Regions from separate parts of the Actinomadura napierensis genome, predicted to be linked through region 1. Evidence: riboswitches for the same ligand, from Rfam matches in the RefSeq annotation. Region 1 holds a riboswitch; each other region holds the start of a gene.
The links. A riboswitch is a leader RNA that binds a small molecule or an ion and turns the genes downstream of it on or off. The one in region 1 is predicted to bind cobalamin.
Positions count from the first base shown of each region.

Region 2: linked by a shared signal. The riboswitch ahead of ABD296_RS38420 (VWA domain-containing protein) and the one ahead of bluB (5,6-dimethylbenzimidazole synthase) in region 1 are both predicted to bind cobalamin.
Region 3: linked by a shared signal. The riboswitch ahead of ABD296_RS34175 (ribonucleoside-diphosphate reductase subunit alpha) and the one ahead of bluB (5,6-dimethylbenzimidazole synthase) in region 1 are both predicted to bind cobalamin.

Region 1 is NZ_BAAAMR010000059.1:14,366-19,376, reverse strand. It holds gene ABD296_RS28820 (RNA polymerase sigma factor) at 1-185, opposite strand, end outside; gene ABD296_RS28815 (hypothetical protein) at 315-947, opposite strand; gene bluB (5,6-dimethylbenzimidazole synthase) at 993-1,607, opposite strand; cobalamin riboswitch at 1,642-1,833, opposite strand; gene ABD296_RS28805 (DUF4260 family protein) at 1,871-2,290, opposite strand; gene ABD296_RS28800 (hypothetical protein) at 2,472-3,905, shown strand; gene ABD296_RS28795 (class I SAM-dependent methyltransferase) at 3,922-4,620, opposite strand; gene ABD296_RS50665 (MFS transporter) at 4,746-5,011, shown strand, end outside.
Region 2 is NZ_BAAAMR010000101.1:22,487-27,497, reverse strand. It holds gene ABD296_RS38430 (cobyrinate a,c-diamide synthase) at 1-448, opposite strand, end outside; gene cobO (cob(I)yrinic acid a,c-diamide adenosyltransferase) at 442-1,056, opposite strand; gene ABD296_RS38420 (VWA domain-containing protein) at 1,099-3,057, opposite strand; cobalamin riboswitch at 3,196-3,317, opposite strand; gene ABD296_RS38415 (TetR/AcrR family transcriptional regulator) at 3,435-4,217, shown strand; gene ABD296_RS38410 (ATP-binding protein) at 4,128-4,838, opposite strand.
Region 3 is NZ_BAAAMR010000078.1:6,658-11,668, reverse strand. It holds gene ABD296_RS34175 (ribonucleoside-diphosphate reductase subunit alpha) at 1-1,808, opposite strand, end outside; cobalamin riboswitch at 1,902-2,129, opposite strand; gene ABD296_RS34170 (hypothetical protein) at 2,237-2,848, shown strand; gene ABD296_RS34165 (YcnI family copper-binding membrane protein) at 2,925-3,641, shown strand; gene ABD296_RS34160 (copper resistance CopC family protein) at 3,638-4,177, shown strand; gene ABD296_RS34155 (group II truncated hemoglobin) at 4,252-5,011, shown strand, end outside.

The DNA of each region.
Region 1 (5,011 bases):
TCGGCCGCGATGTCGTCCGCGGCGTCCGCGCCGAGCCGCCGGTCCACGTAGCGGTGGATCTGCGCGTAGTGCCGGTCGAAGAGGTCCGCGAACCGTTCGGGGTTCCGCCGGGCCGCGGTGATGACGTCGGCGTCGGACGGCTCCGGCCCGGTTGATCTGCTCGTCTCAGAGGGGGCGCCCGTCACGGCTGGTCCCGCGATGCTGGGGGAGTGGCCATGGGGGACCCTTCTGGCGGCGTGGAGGGTGGTCACGTCCTTGATTGCCCGGAACCGCCCCGACCCTTCTCGCGGCGGCGGGTCGGTGACCGCGGCCGGTCAGGGGGCGGCGGGTGAGCGTCCGACGGCGTCCTGTGCGTGGACGGTCGTGAGCACCATGCCGGCCAGCTCCGGCACGGACCGGCCGGTTCCCGTGTCGATGCGAGCGAGGCCCAGCCTGTCGACGGCGTCCAGCATGAGGGTCTGGTAGCGCTCGGTACGGGCGAGGAACCGGTTCATCAAGTGCCGTTCCGTGGGCGTGGACTCGTCGTAGCGGCCGGACGCTTGCACCCGGGCGCGCAGGACGGCGGGGTCGGCGGTGAACCACACGGCGGCCGTGTGCGGGACGGCCAGTTCTGCGACGCGGGCCGGCCAGAGCGCCGAGCCCTCCAGGACGAGTCCGGGGCCGGGCCCCGTCGCGTGATCCGTGACGATTTCCGCGATGCGGGGCCACAGCCTTTCGTAATGGTCGAGGACGGACCTGATCAGCTCATCGGTCGTGAGCGTCGCGTAATGGTCGGCGACGTGCGGCGGGACCTCGCGCTCCGGGGTGCGCCAGGGCCGTCCGGGGTGGCGTGCCAGGTAGTCCGTCGACCTGTGCTCGAAGCCGAGCTCGTCCGCCACGGCGGCCGCGATGGTCGACTTTCCGGTGTTCGACGTCCCTCCGATCAGTACCACCCGTATTTCGCCCATGGCGGCGACCTTACTGTCTGGGGCCGGACCATTCGGGTGCCGCGTTCACCAGCGGTCGTGGTGGAGGGCGGCGTCCAGAGGACGGCGCCGGCGCCAGCCGTGCCGTTCGAGATCGGGGACCGTCTCCAGGTGCGTGACCGGGCCCAGGCACAGCCAGGCGACCGGCCGGATGCCCTTCGGTATGCCGAGGAGGTCGCGCAGGTGCGGCTCCCGGTAGAACGACACCCAGCCGACGCCCAGGCCTTCGGCCGTGGCCGCCAGCCAGAGGTTCTGGATCGCCAGGCACACCGAGTACAGGCCCGCGTCGGCGATCGCGTGCCGTCCGAGGACCGCCGGGCCGCCGCGCTCGGCGTCGTAGGTGACCACGATCGACAGGCTCGATTCGAGCACCCCGTCGATCTTGATGCGGGCGAAGCGTTCGGCGGCGTCGCCGGTGAGGGCGGCGGCGAAGGCGTCGCGCTCGGACTGGACGTGGTCGTGGAAGGCGCGCCGGACGTCCGGGTCGCGGACGACGACGAAGTCCCAGGGCTGGGAAAGGCCGACGCTGGGCGCGGCATGCGCCGCCGTGAGGACCCGGTCGAGGACGTCCTCCGGGATCGGCGCGCCGGTGAACTCGGCGCGCACGTCGCGGCGGCGGTGGATGACGTCGTAGAGGTTCATGGGCAGGCTCCCGCTGCGGTCGGGCCGCCGGGACGGCGGCCGTTGGAGCGAGGCCGGTCTTCGGACTCCCGGATCGACGCTGGGCCGCCCGCCTTCCCGGCCTGAGGGCCAGTGGCCGCGCTCGCGCGCGTGGGCGGCAGCTCCCCGGTCACCGCGGCGGGCCCGTGCCGGATTCGCACCGGCTTCCCGATTCTCCCCGAGGGGCACCTCGCGTCAGTTCATGCCATCGGGGATCGTACCGGCACCGCCGGGAGCGGGCGAGGTCAGCGGCGCTGGAAGCCGTCCTTGGTGCGCAGGCCGTAGCCGGCGGCGCGGTCGATCGAGATGTGGGCGAGCCAGCCGCAGAGACCGGCGAAGATCGGCGCCCACGTGATCGGTGAGACGGTGTAGAGCGCCATCAGCGCGAGAGGGATCAGCGCGCGGTGCGCGGTGTTGTAGTACGGGACGGCGCGCGCCGGAAGCTGCCCGCGTTCGACGGTGTGCGCGTCGCGCGCCCCCGCCAGGAACGTCAGGTCGGGCGCGATGAAGAACGCGACCGCGACCAGCGCCGCGAGCCAGCCGTGGTTGAGGCCTTCGATAACGGCGAACGCGCTCCAGAACAGCGCGTTCGCCGCCCAGGCGACGCGGCGGGCGACGAGCGGGACGGAGTGCTTGCGGACGCTCGGGACGGTGACGCTGCTCATGGCCTGCGGCCCTCCTGCTTGGCTAATGATGTTAGCTACAAGCTAAGGCTAATAACCTTAGCTGTCAAGCTATGTCGACGAGGAGGGGTCGGTCGGGCGAGCGCCTCCGGCCCTGTGGGCGCCGGGCGCTCTGCTCGGAAACATCCCCGGGGGAGTGGATCTTCACTAGGGTTCTGGGGCCATGTCCCATTGGAGCCAGCGCACGCAGATGCGGTTATGGATCGTCGCCGTCGCCATTACCGCAGAACCGACGGTGAGGGGCGTCGTCATCTCACTGTTGGGCGTGAAGAGGGGCGCCCAGGGCTATCTCAGTGTCATCGCTTCCGATGCCTGCCAGGGGTGGTCGCACCAGTCCGAACTCTGGTCCGTTCCGGGATACTGGCTGCTGCACGGCTTGCCGATCCTGGTCGTTTTGCCGGCCTTCCTCTTGTGGCTGATGGTCCGGCGGCGGTTCGTCGGCTGGGCGACGGCGGCGGTGCTCGCATTCGTGACATTGGCCGAGCCGGCTCTCTACGGCTACGACGTGGCGCGCTGGGGGGAGCAATGCGTTGGTCTGTGGTTGCCGATGGGCGGCTGGGGGGCTGTGCGCTGGGCGTACGGCGCGGTGCCCCTGGTCCTCATTCTCGTTTCGACCTACCGGCCCGGTCCTCGGATGCCTCGCCTGGTCTGCGGGACGCTCGTCGCCGGACTCGTCCTCTGCGCCGCCGCCGACCAGGAGACGCCGCCCCGCTATGCCGCGAGCGGGGCCGACTGCAGGCATGCCGAACGCGCCGACATGTCAGGGAAGGTGCCGTTCACGCAGGTGATGGCGAAATTGTCGCAGCGTGAAAGGGAGATCGCCTTCCTCTGCTCCGTTCGTGGTTACACCCTGGGCTATGGGGGCGGATCGCCGCATGGCGACCTGCTTACCGACAGCGAACAGATCGAAATCGGACGGCGTGCATGCCGTGGAGAGTCGCTGTGGAGCGCAGGAATGCCGCGAGGCATCATCCCGCCGGCGATTCAGCAGATGGCCTACCTGTGCCCGGAGACGGCGGACGAACGGCGAGTAGCCCAGGAGCGCTCGACAGCGGCCCTCCACGCGCAGTACAAGCAGAACGTGGCGAAGGCATTGGCGACCTGCCGGCGCGGCATTCCGGCGGGGTTCCATCCCGTCCGGCAGGCCACGCGGGTCATCGATGGCGGGGAGAGCAGCAGCTACCTGGTCGGCGACGAAGGGAGCTCAGGGAAATCCCTCGGCGCAGCCGTCCATGATGGCCTGGTCGCGAGCGGCGACGGCGAAGCCACCGTCATCACCGGGACCGAGAGCCGGCTGTGCGTGACCGTCCGCGCCTACAAGAAGGCGCCGCCTCTCGCGCTCAAGGGCTGGGAACGCGTCGCCGAAGTGGGATTCGACAGCGCGAAGGGGCACGCGTTGCTGACGGCGATGGACGGCCCCCTGCCCTTCCCGGCCGTGACCGTCGCCGGCCCGGGTCACTACCGGCTCCGCGTGTACGTGCGCGGCCGTCGGGCGCCCGAGACCCTGATGGACGAGCCTCCCAACGAGCGGCATCTTCTCGTCGTCTTCCCCGGAAAGGGGATGAAGCCGAAGACCTACAAGAACACCGAGCGCTGACGCCGGGCCGCAGGGGTCAGAGGGGGCGGGCGGCGATCCAGCCGCCGTCGTCGTCCAGGAAGCGGTCGAAGCGCAGGCCCGCCGCCTCCAGAACGGTGGGGAGCTCGTCGTCGCCGAGCTGCCGGGACGTGAACGAGTGCGTCCAGCGCCGCTCGCCCATCCGGTACTCGATCGTCGCCACGACGAGCCCGGGCGCCGGGCGCTCGACGTCCGTCATGCGGTATTGGACCCCGTCGTGGGCCCATTCGCGCGGGGCCGCCTCCGCGTGCCAGCGGGGCGTCTCGCGCTGCATGATGACCACGCCGTCCGGCCGGACGTGCCGCCCGCAGGCCGCGAGGAGGGCGTCCCGGTCGCCGTAGTTGACCAGGTACGACATCAGCAGCACGCAGCCGAACCGGTCAGGCAGGTCCAGATCCTGGATCGGCGAGCACACGGTGCGCGCACCCTGGATGCGGGCCAGCATCGCGGCCGAGTCGTCCACGGCCGTCACCGGGTGGCCGAAGTCGAGCAGGGGGTGGGTGACCCGCCCGGCGCCCGCGCCCAACTCCAGGATCGGCGTGCCGGCCCGGATCGCCGTATGGACGAGCGCGGCGCTCGCGATGTCCGGCGGCATCGCGGCGTAGAACTCGACCGCCGAACCGTCCTGCGCGATCTCGCCGGGCCCCGTCCCGGCCGTTCCCGTCCCCGCCATAGCGTCGCCTCCTTGCGCTGCCATGATCGAATGGTCGGTGCGCCGTCCCGCCGCCGTCAAGGCGCGCGGACCCGGCCCGTGGTCAGGCGGCCGTCGCCGCGGACGGCCATCTCGGGGACGAGCGCGACGCCGCGGCCGAGGGCGGCCATCTGCTCGCCGCCCTCTACCCCGACCCGGACGAGCGGTCCCGGCGGATCGGCGCGCTCGTTTCGATCACCGGCCTCGGCATCGTGGCGGGGCCGGTGCTCGGCGGCGCGCTGGTGTCGCTCGCCGGATGGCGGCCGGTGTTCCTGGTGAACATCCCGGTCGCGGCGCTGGCGCTCGCGGTCTCGCGCGGGCTGAGCGGATCCGCGTCGACCTGGTCGTGGCGGTCGCGTCGCAGCTCGTCTACTACGGCCTGCTTCACGCTGACCCA
Region 2 (5,011 bases), on a different contig from region 1:
ACGACCGGAACCCGTGGACGAGCGCCGCGACGGACCGTCCCGCGGCGGCGGAGGCGTCCACGACGAGCACGACCGGCGCGTCCAGGAGCGTCGCGACGTGCGCGGTCGACGCGTAGTCGCCTCCCCCGGCCGAATCGGACGGCCCGAGCCCGGCTGCACCGTCGTACAGGCCCATGACGCCCTCGACCACCGCGACGTCCGCGCCCGCCGCGCCGTGCAGGAACAGCGGCACGACCATTTCCTCTGACGTCAGCCAAGGATCGAGGTTCCTGCCGGGCCGTCCCGTCGCGAGCGAGTGGTATCCGGGGTCGATGTAGTCGGGCCCCACCTTGTGCGGCGACACCTGCAGGTCGCGCATCGCGAACGCCGCCATGAGCCCGGTCGCCACGGTCGTCTTGCCGCTGCCCGACGAGGGCGCGGCGATGACGAGCCGCGGAACGGTCACCACTCGATGCCCTTCTGGCCCTTCTGGCCGCTGTCCATCGGGTGCCGCACCTTGCCCATCTCGGTGACCAGGTCGGCGGCCTCGATCAGCCGCGGGTCGGCGTCCCTGCCGGTGATCACCACGTGCTGGTTGCCGGGACGCGCGGCGAGCGCGGCGACGACGTCGTCGACGTCGACCCAGCCCCACTTCATCGGATAGGTGAACTCGTCCAGGATGTAGAGGCGGTAGGTCTCGGCGGCCAGGTCGCGCTTGATCTGCTCCCAGCCCTCGCGGGCGTCGGCCTCGTGGTCGGCCTCGGTGCCGGGCCGCTGGATCCACGACCAGCCCTCGCCCATCTTGCTCCAGAACACCGGCCCGCCCTCGCCGGTCTGCTCGTGCAGCCGTCCCAGCGCGAGCAGCGCGTTCTCCTCGCCGATCCGCCACTTGGCCGACTTGACGAACTGGAACACCCCGATCGGCCAGCCCTGGTTCCAGGCCCGCAGCGCGAGCCCGAACGCGGCCGTCGACTTCCCCTTGCCCGGCCCGGTGTGCACCATCACCAGCGGCCGGTTCCGGCGCTGCCTGGTGGTGAGCCCGTCCTCCGGCACGTACTCCGGCTTCCCCTGCGGCATCTCAGCCCCTGCTTCCTGGTTCCACGGCGGACCCGCCGCCGGTCACGCGATGTTCCGGGCGTCGTTGCGGGCGTCGCGGACGACGCCGGCGAGCGCGTCGGCGGCGAGCCGGTCGAGCCGGACGACCTCGGCGCCGAGCCGGGCGCCCAGCGCGGCGGCCAGGCCGAGCCGCACCGGACCGGACTCGCAGTCGACGACCACGGACGCGACGCCGGCGAGCAGCCCGGCCGCCTGCGACGGGTCGGGGCCGTGGGTGGCGCGGCCGTCGGTCACCACGACCAGCAGCGGGCGGCGGGCCGGGTCGCGCAACCGCTCGACCCGCAGCACCTCCGCCGCGCGCATCAGCCCGGCGGACAGCGGCGTGCGGCCACCGGTCGGGAGCGCGTCGAGGCGGCGCGCCCCGGCCTCCACCGACGACGTGGGCGGCAGCGCCAGTTCCGCGTCCCTGCCCCGGAAGGTGATGAGGCCGACCTTGTCGCGCCTCTGGTAGGCGTCGAGAAGGAGGCTGAGGACGGCGCCCTTCACCGCGCGCATCCGCTTGCGCGCCGCCATCGAGCCGCTGGCGTCCACAACGAACAGGACGAGATTGCCCTCCCGCCCGTCACGGACCGCTTCGCGCAGGTCGCCGGGTAGGACGACCAGTCCCGAACCGGTGCGTCCCCGCGCGCGCTGGTGCGGTGCCGCCGCTCGCAGCGTCGCCGTAAGGTGCACGCCTCGCGTGCCGGGCCGCGCACCGGAGACACGTCCGTACGGGCTGCGCGCCTTGGAACGCCGTCCCGGCGCACCGTTCCCGAGGCCCGGGACGGTGAAGAGGCGCGGCTTGTAGGCGGCGTCCGCCGGAGCGGGCTCGCTCTCTCCCGAGCGGCCTTGGCCGCTCTCCATCGGCTGCTCGGACTGCGGCGGAACGGACTGCGGCGGAACGGGCGCGTCCTGCTGTCCGGGGCCGTCGGGAAGACCGCCGCCCCCGCCGTCCGGGCCGCCGGGCCCATCGTCGGGAGGACCCGGATCGTCGGGCGGTTCCGGCTCCTCACCGTGCTCTTCGAGGACCTCGTCGAGCTTCTGCCGGTCCAGGCCGGGCGCGTCGAAGGGGTCGCGGCGGCGCCGGTGGGCGAACGCCACCCGCGCCGCCGTCCGCACGTCGTCGGCCGTCACCACGGCGCGGCCGTGCCAGGCCGCCAGCGCGATCGCGGCGCGCGCCGTCACCAGGTCGGCGCGCAGGCCGTCCACCTCGAACGACGCGCACACGGCGGTGATCTGGCGCAGCGCGGCGTCTGTCAGCTCCACGCCGGGCAGCCGGCGCCGGGCGGCGGCGATCCGCCCGGCGAGGTCCGCCTCGTCCGCCGCGAAGGCCGCGGCGAAGCCGTCCGGGTCGTCCTCGAAGCGCAGCCGCCGCCGGACGACCTCGGCGCGCTCGGCCGGATCGCGGGTCGCGGCGACCTCGACGGTCAGCCCGAACCGGTCGAGCAGTTGCGGGCGCAGCTCGCCCTCCTCCGGGTTCATCGTCCCGACCAGCAGGAACCTGGCCGCGTGCCGGACCGAGACGCCCTCGCGCTCCACGTACGACTCGCCCATCGCCGCCGCGTCCAGCAGCAGGTCGACCAGGTGGTCATGGAGCAGGTTGACCTCGTCGACGTACAGGACGCCGCGGTGCGCCGCCGCCAGCAGGCCCGGCTCGAACGCCTTCACGCCCTCGGTCAGCGCGCGCTCGATGTCCAGCGAGCCGGTGAGCCGGTCCTCGGACGCGCCGACCGGCAGCTCCACCAGCCGCGCGGCCCGTTCCTCCCCTTCGCCCGCGTCGTGCGGGCCGTCCGGGCACGCCGGGTCGGGGTCGCCCGGGTCGCAGGAGAACCGGCAGCCCGGCACGGCCGGCACCGGCGGCAGCAGCCCGGCCAGCGCCCGCACGATCGTCGACTTCGCGGTGCCCTTCTCGCCGCGCACCAGCACCCCGCCGACGCCCGGTGACACGGCGTTGATCAGCAGGGCGAGCTTGAGGTCGTCCATTCCGACGACGGCGGAGAAGGGGTAGAGCGCGCGGGCGCGCCCCTCCGGCCGGCCGGTGTTCGTCGCCGACGCAGGTCGCACGTCTGTTCGTCCTTCCTCGGGTGTCCACGCCCGTGGCGGTGCCTGTCCGACGGCCGGAGTCTCCTGGCTCCCGGATCACCGCTCCCCCTCGGCCTTCCAGCACCGCGTGCCGTGGCCGCGTCGAGGGGGGCTCCCCTGGTCACAGTTGCGGGACAGCCCCGGATTCGCACCGGGTTCCTCCGCTTCCGTCGCCCGCCCAGGATCGCACACACCCCGGCCGCGCTCGACCCCGCCGTTTATCGGCGCACCGCCGGTAGATTTTGGCGATCCGCCAATCAAATGGTCTACTGGTCGGTATGGAACGACGCGCGGCCCCGCGCGGCGAGGCCGCCGGAGCCGCGACGCCGCGCCCCGGAAGTCCGAGGAACGCCAAGGGCCGCTACCAGCGCCTGCCGCGCGACGAGCGGCGCGACCAGATCCTCGACGTCGCGCGCCGGATGTTCACCGAACTGCCGTACGCGGAGGTGTCCACGGCGGCGATCGCCCGCGAGGCGGGCGTCCAGCGCGGGCTCATCCACTACTACTTCGGCACCAAGCGCGAACTGTTCCTCAAGGTCGTCCAGGGGCTGACGGCGACCGCCGCCGTGCAGGCGCCGCCGCCGGACGAGCGGATGACGCTGCCCGAGACCGTCGAGCTGTGCGTCAACCTGTTCCTCGACACCGCCGAGCGCAACGCCACCACCTGGTTCGCGGCGCTGGACGCGGAGGGCTTCGGGCAGGACCCGGAACTGCTCGACATCGTCAACCGGTTCCGCGACCGGACGGTCGAGCACATGCTCGCCGTCCTGCGCGTGCCCGCGCCGACCGGCACGCTGCGCGCCGTCCTGCGCGTCTACTCCGGGCTCGCGGACGCGGCGACGCGGCAGTGGCTCCAGGAGCGGACCCTCGACCGCGCGCAGGTGCAGACGCTGCTGACCAGGTCGCTGCTGTCGATGGTCACCGACATCGCCCCCGCGCTGGAGGCGCGCGGCGGCGGACCCGGGCGCCCGCTAGAAGCCGGGGACCGGCTGCTGCACGCCGCCGCGCACGGGAACGGCGAACCAGACGGCCTTCCCGCGAACGCCGGGACCGAGCCGTGACAGGGTCCGCAGCGTGCCCCAGCGGCCCCGCGACAGTTCCCGGACGATGCTGAGCCCGCGCCCGCAGTCCCCCGACGTCCACGAATAGCCCGGCAGCGCCGCCTCGACGTAGGCGTCGAACACGGCACACCTGACTTCGGCGCCGGGGACGCCGTCCACCGCGCGGGCGCCGTCGGCTCCCGTCCCGGCCCCGGAGGGGTCGCCGAGGTAGAGCCACAGCTCGTGCGGGCCGTGGTCGCCCGCGTGCTGGTGGGCGTTGGTGGCGAGCTCGCTCACCATCAGCTGGGCGTCGCCGATCGCCTCGTCCCGGACGCCGAGCGAGAGGAGGGCGTCGCGCAGCACGCGGCGCGCGTGGCCCGCGCAGCCGGGACCGCCGGGCAGCGCCCACACCCAGCCGGGCCTGGCGCCCGCCGGGACGTGCGCGCCGCCGGCGGCCATCGCGCCGGCCATCGTGTCGGCGGCCAGATCGGCCGCCGGATCGGCGGCGGGGACGTCCGGCGCCGGGTTGGCGAACCCGCCGGCGAGCGCGGCGGCGGCGATGCGGTCGTGCCCGGCGCGCGGCCCGGCGGTGTGCCGCGCCCCGCGCGGGCTCGCTTCGGTGGTCTCGGGCGGGGTCTTCACGAGTGCCTCCCGCGGGCCGCCTGCCCGGGCGCGCGGTCCGATCACCGTCACTATGGGTCCCCGAGCAGTCACGCATTCAAGACTCTCGTGAGAATCTCACGTTCGCAAGCGTCTTCAGGGAATTGCTCTGCCCTTCGTGCCGGGTTCGTCAATCGCGTTGTGGCGGAAGGCCG
Region 3 (5,011 bases), on a different contig from region 1:
GCGATGGACGCGATCGTGGCGGTCGGCGCGATCGCGATCAGCAGCGAGTTGCGCAGGCCGACGTCGGCGATGCGGGCGCGGAGCGCGTCCCATTCGGCGGGACGGGTCGGCGCGGCGTCCGGGAAGTGGTCGAGGTGCAGCTTCCCGCGCGCGGTGCGGGTCTCGGCGTAGGCCGGAAGCGGCCCGTGCGCCTCCGCGAGGTCGGCGGACGCGGCATAGGCGGCGAGCGCGATCTCCTCGGCGATCCGGGTGGACAGCTCGCGGGCCTCGGCGGAGTCGAACGGCAGCCGCAGCGTGAAGAACACATCGGCGAGGCCCATGACCCCGAGCCCGACGGGACGCCATTTGCGGTTGGCCGTTTCCGCCTCGGGCGTCGGATAGAAGCCGCGGTCGATGGTGCGGTCCAGGAACCGGACGGCGGTCCGGACGGTCGCGCGCAGCCGGTCCCAGTCCACCCCGGACGGCGAGACGTGCGCGGCCAGGTTCACCGACCCGAGGTTGCACACGGCCGCCTCGTTGTCCCCCGTGACCTCCAGGATCTCGGTGCACAGGTTGGACAGGTGGACGGTCCGGCCCGGCTCGGCGGTCTGGTTGCAGGCCCGGTTCGCGGCGTCCTTGAAGGTCATCCACCCGTTGCCGGTCTCCGCCAGCGTGCGCAACATCCGCCCGTACAGCTTGCGGGCCGGGACCTGCCGGACGTACCGGCCCTCCTTTTCGGCCGCCCGGTACGCGGCGTCGAAGGCGTCGCCCCACAGGTCGGTCAGCTCCGGGACCTCCTTCGGGTCGAACAGCGACCACGTCTCGTCCGCCTCGACGCGGCGCATGAACTCGTCCGGGATCCAGTTCGCCAGGTTCAGGTTGTGGGTGCGGCGCGCGTCCTCGCCGGTGTTGTCGCGCAGCTCGAGGAACTCCTCGACGTCGGCGTGCCACGGCTCCAGGTACACGCAGGCGGCGCCCTTGCGGCGGCCGCCCTGATTGACGGCGGCGACGGACGCGTCGAGGGTGCGCAGCCACGGGACGATCCCGTTCGAGTGCCCGTTCGTCCCCCGGATCAGCGACCCGCGCGAGCGGACCCGCGTCCAGGAGATCCCGATCCCGCCCGCGTACTTGCTGAGCCGCGCGACCTGCCCGTACCGCTCGTAGATCGCCTCCAGCTCGTCGCGCGGCGAGTCCAGCAGGAAGCAGGACGACAGCTGCGGGCGGCGGGCCGCGGAGTTGAACAGCGTCGGTGAGCTGGGCAGATACGACAGCGTGCTGAGCAGCCCGTACAGCTCCGCCGCCTCGTCCACGCTCTCGGAGAGCCCGACGGCGACGCGGAGCAGGAAGTGCTGCGGGCGCTCCAGGACGAGCCGGGTGCGCGGATGCCGCAGCAGGTAGCGGTCGTAGAGGGTGCGGAGCCCGAAGTACCCGAACCGGTCGTCCGCGTCCTCGTCGATGAGCGCGTTCAGGGCCGCGGCGTTGGCGGCGACGAACGCGGCGGGGCCGTCCGCGAGGAGGCCCTCGGCGTGCGCGGCGGCGACGGACCCGGCGAACGTCCGGACGCCGGCCTCGGCCGCCTCGTCGCGGACGCGGGCGGCCAGCAGCCGCGCGGCGACCCGGGAGTACCCCGGCTCCACCGCGACGAGCGCGGCGGCCTCCCGGGTCGCCAGGTCGCGCAGGTCGGCGGCGCTCGCGCCGGCGCCGCCCCGGACCGCGCCGAGCACCCGTTCCGGCGCGGTCCCCTCGATGCCGGCGCAGGCCGCCGCGACCTCGGCGGCGATCCCCCCGGTGGCGGCCGCCTCCGCCGGAGCCCGCATGGTGACTGTCACGTTCTCTCCCTCGTGAGCCGGCCTCGCGAGGGCGTGCGAACGGGCGCGACGGCATGCTGCCGCGCACCGTCCCCCGGCTCACCCGCGAAGCCTCGGACGTACGGCGTGCATGGCAGGTCTTCGGACTCGCGGGCGCCCGCGCCTCCTGCCGGAGACGCGACCTACTGGCCGTCGCTTCCCGATCCGGTCGCCCGGTTCAGTGCCTGTGACGGCGGTCGTTCCCGCTCACCGCTGCGGGGCAGTCCCGGACTCTCACCGGGTTCCCTCTCACGACGCCCCCGCCGCGAGCGGCGGGGGCGAACCAGCACGGGGTTGAACCCTACATCTTGTTGATCCTCATTGCGCAACCCCAACATGTAGGGCGCGTCGGGACCGGTTCCCGGGGTCGGATGCGGCCGGCCGGACGGAGGTGGGACGATGTCCCCGTCATGTCCCCGCGTCCCCGGCAGCCGGTCTTCCGCACCGCGCGCGCAGTCGTCTTCGCGACCGTCTGCGTGTCGTTGGCGACCCTCGGCCACGCCCTGGCGTCGCACGAGCCGGTGCCCGGCTGGGCGGTGCTCGCCGGGTTCGGCGCGGTGCTGGTGGTCACGCTGGCGCTCGCGGGCCACGAGCGGTCCCTCCCGACGATCACGGGCGGGCTGCTCGGCGGGCAGTTCGCGCTGCACGCGCTGTTCACGGGCGCGACCGACGGCATGCGCCACTGCGAGGCCGCCGTCCAGGCGGGGCACGGCGCGGCGATGCCGATGCACGGCCCCGGCACCTCGATGACGCTCGCGCACTGCGCGGCGGCCGTGGTCGCGGCGTGGTGGCTGCGGCGCGGCGAGCGGGCCGCGTGGTCGCTGGCGCGGCGCGTGGCGTCCGCCGCCGACCGCCCGATCCGGCTGCTGCTCGCCCTGCTGCTCGTTGAACCGGCGGAGCGTCCGGTCCGTACCCCCGTGGTGCCGGTGGCGGCCGGCGCCATGGCCACGGGACGTGCGCTCCGGCACCAGGTCGTCCGGCGGGGACCCCCGCCGCGTTCGAGGGCGCTCGCTCACCTCTGAGCGGAGCGCCGTACGTCACCGGACGCCGGTCCCGGCGTGTCCGGTCCGACCCGTACGACTCGAACGGAGTTCCGTTTTGCCTTCCCTGTCGCACGCCCGCCGCCTGGGCGCGGTCGCGTCGCTGGCCGGCCTCGGCGTCATCGCGCTCGCCACCGCCGCGTCCGCGCACGTCACCGTCAACCCCAAGACCGCCGAGCAGGGCTCCTACGCCAAGATCTCGTTCCGGGTGCCGAACGAGGAGGACAAGGCCGACACGACCAAGCTCGTCGTCGACCTCCCCGCCGACCACCCGGTCTCGTCGGTGTCGGTCCGCCCCGTCCCCGGCTGGACGGCGAAGGTCGTGGAGTCCAAGCTCCCGGCGCCGGTCAAGACCGAGGGCGGCGAGCTGACCAAGGCCGTCACCCAGATCACCTGGTCCGGCGGGAAGATCGAACCCGGCCAGTTCCAGGAGTTCGACGTCTCGCTCGGCCCGCTGCCCACCAACACCGACACGATGACCTTCAAGGCCGACCAGACCTACTCCGACGGCCAGGTCGTCAAGTGGGAGCAGGACCCGGGCGACGGCTCGAACGAGCCCGAGCACCCGGCGCCCACGCTGAAGCTCACCCCGAAGGGCGCCGCCGACACCGCGGCCGCCGGGCTCACCGCGCAGTCGAAGCCCGCCGCCGCCAAGGCCGAGGCGGACTCGGACGACGGCACCGCGCGGGTGCTCGGCGGCGTCGGCATCGGCGTAGGCGTGATCGGCATCGCGGTCGGCGGCTACGGCCTGTCCCGCGCGCGGAGCCGGGCGTGACCCGGGCCGTCCGGCGCGCCGCCGCCGGGATCGCCGCCGCCGGCGCCGCGCTCGCCCTGACCGCGTCCCCCGCCTCCGCGCACACCTCGCTCACCGGGGCCAGCCCGGGGCAGGACGCGACGGTCGCGCCGCCCGCGCAGGTCGTCCTGACCTACGCGGACCCGGTGCAGCTGCCGCAGGTGGTGATCACCGACGCCAAGGGCGGCCGGCACGAGTCGGGCGCGCCGCAGGCGGTGGACAACAAGGTCACCGAGGCGGTGAAGGGCACGCTGCCGAACGGGGTCTACACGGTCGGCTGGCGCGTGGTGTCGCCGGACGGCCACCCCATCAGCGGTACCTACAAGTTCACCGTCACCGGATCGGCGGGCGCGGCACCGGCTGCGTCGGCCTCGGCGTCGGCCTCCAAGGCGTCCGGGCGGGCCTCGGACGGCTCGTCCGGGTGGCTGTGGATCGGCCTGATCGCCGCCGTCGTGGTGGTCGTGGGCGGCGGGTTCGCCTGGTACCGGCGCTCGTCGGGAGCTTCCGGCGAAAAATGATCATGGGGCTTCCGGTCGGGTGATTACAGGATTACATTGATGACCCGACCGGAAGCTCGCGCCTTGGGGGTTCAGTGATCGTCGAGTACATCCGCTACCGGATCGACCGGGCGAAGGCGGAGGAGTTCGAGGCCGCCTACGCGCGCGCCGCCGTCCCCCTCGCCGCCGCGCCGCAGTGCGTCGACTTCGAACTGTCCCGCTGCGTGGACGAGCCCGAGTGCTACATCCTGCGGATCTGCTGGACGTCCGCCGAGGACCACTCGCAGGGCTTCCGCTCCGGCGAGCACTTCCCCGCCTTCTTCGCCGAGATCAAGCCGTACGTCCAGCAGATCGAGGAGATGCGGCACTACGAGCGGACGCCCGTACGCGGCGCCGGCTCGTCCGTCCCGACGATGTACGACTGGGCCGGCGGCACGGAGGCACTGGAGAACCTCACCAAGGTCTTCTACGGCAAGGTCCTCAAGGACGAGCTGCTCATCCCGCTGTTCGAGCACATGCCCCCGGACCACCCCACGTGGGTCGCGATCTGGCTGAGCGAGGTGTTCCGCGGCCCCGACCGCTACAGCCAGGAGCGCGGCGGCTACCACCACATGGTCCGCCAGCACCTCGGCAAGGCGATCACCGAGGCGCAGCGCCGCCGCTGGGCGACCCTGCTCATGGACGCGGCGGACGAGGTCGGCCTGCCCGCCGACCCCGAGTTCCGCGCCGCGTTCGCGTCCTACATCGAGTGGGGTACCCGCATCGCGCTGGCCAACTCCCAGCCCGGCGCGACGCCGCCCCTCGAAGCGCCCATGCCGCACTGGGGCTGGGGCGTCGCCCCGCCGTACGTCCCGT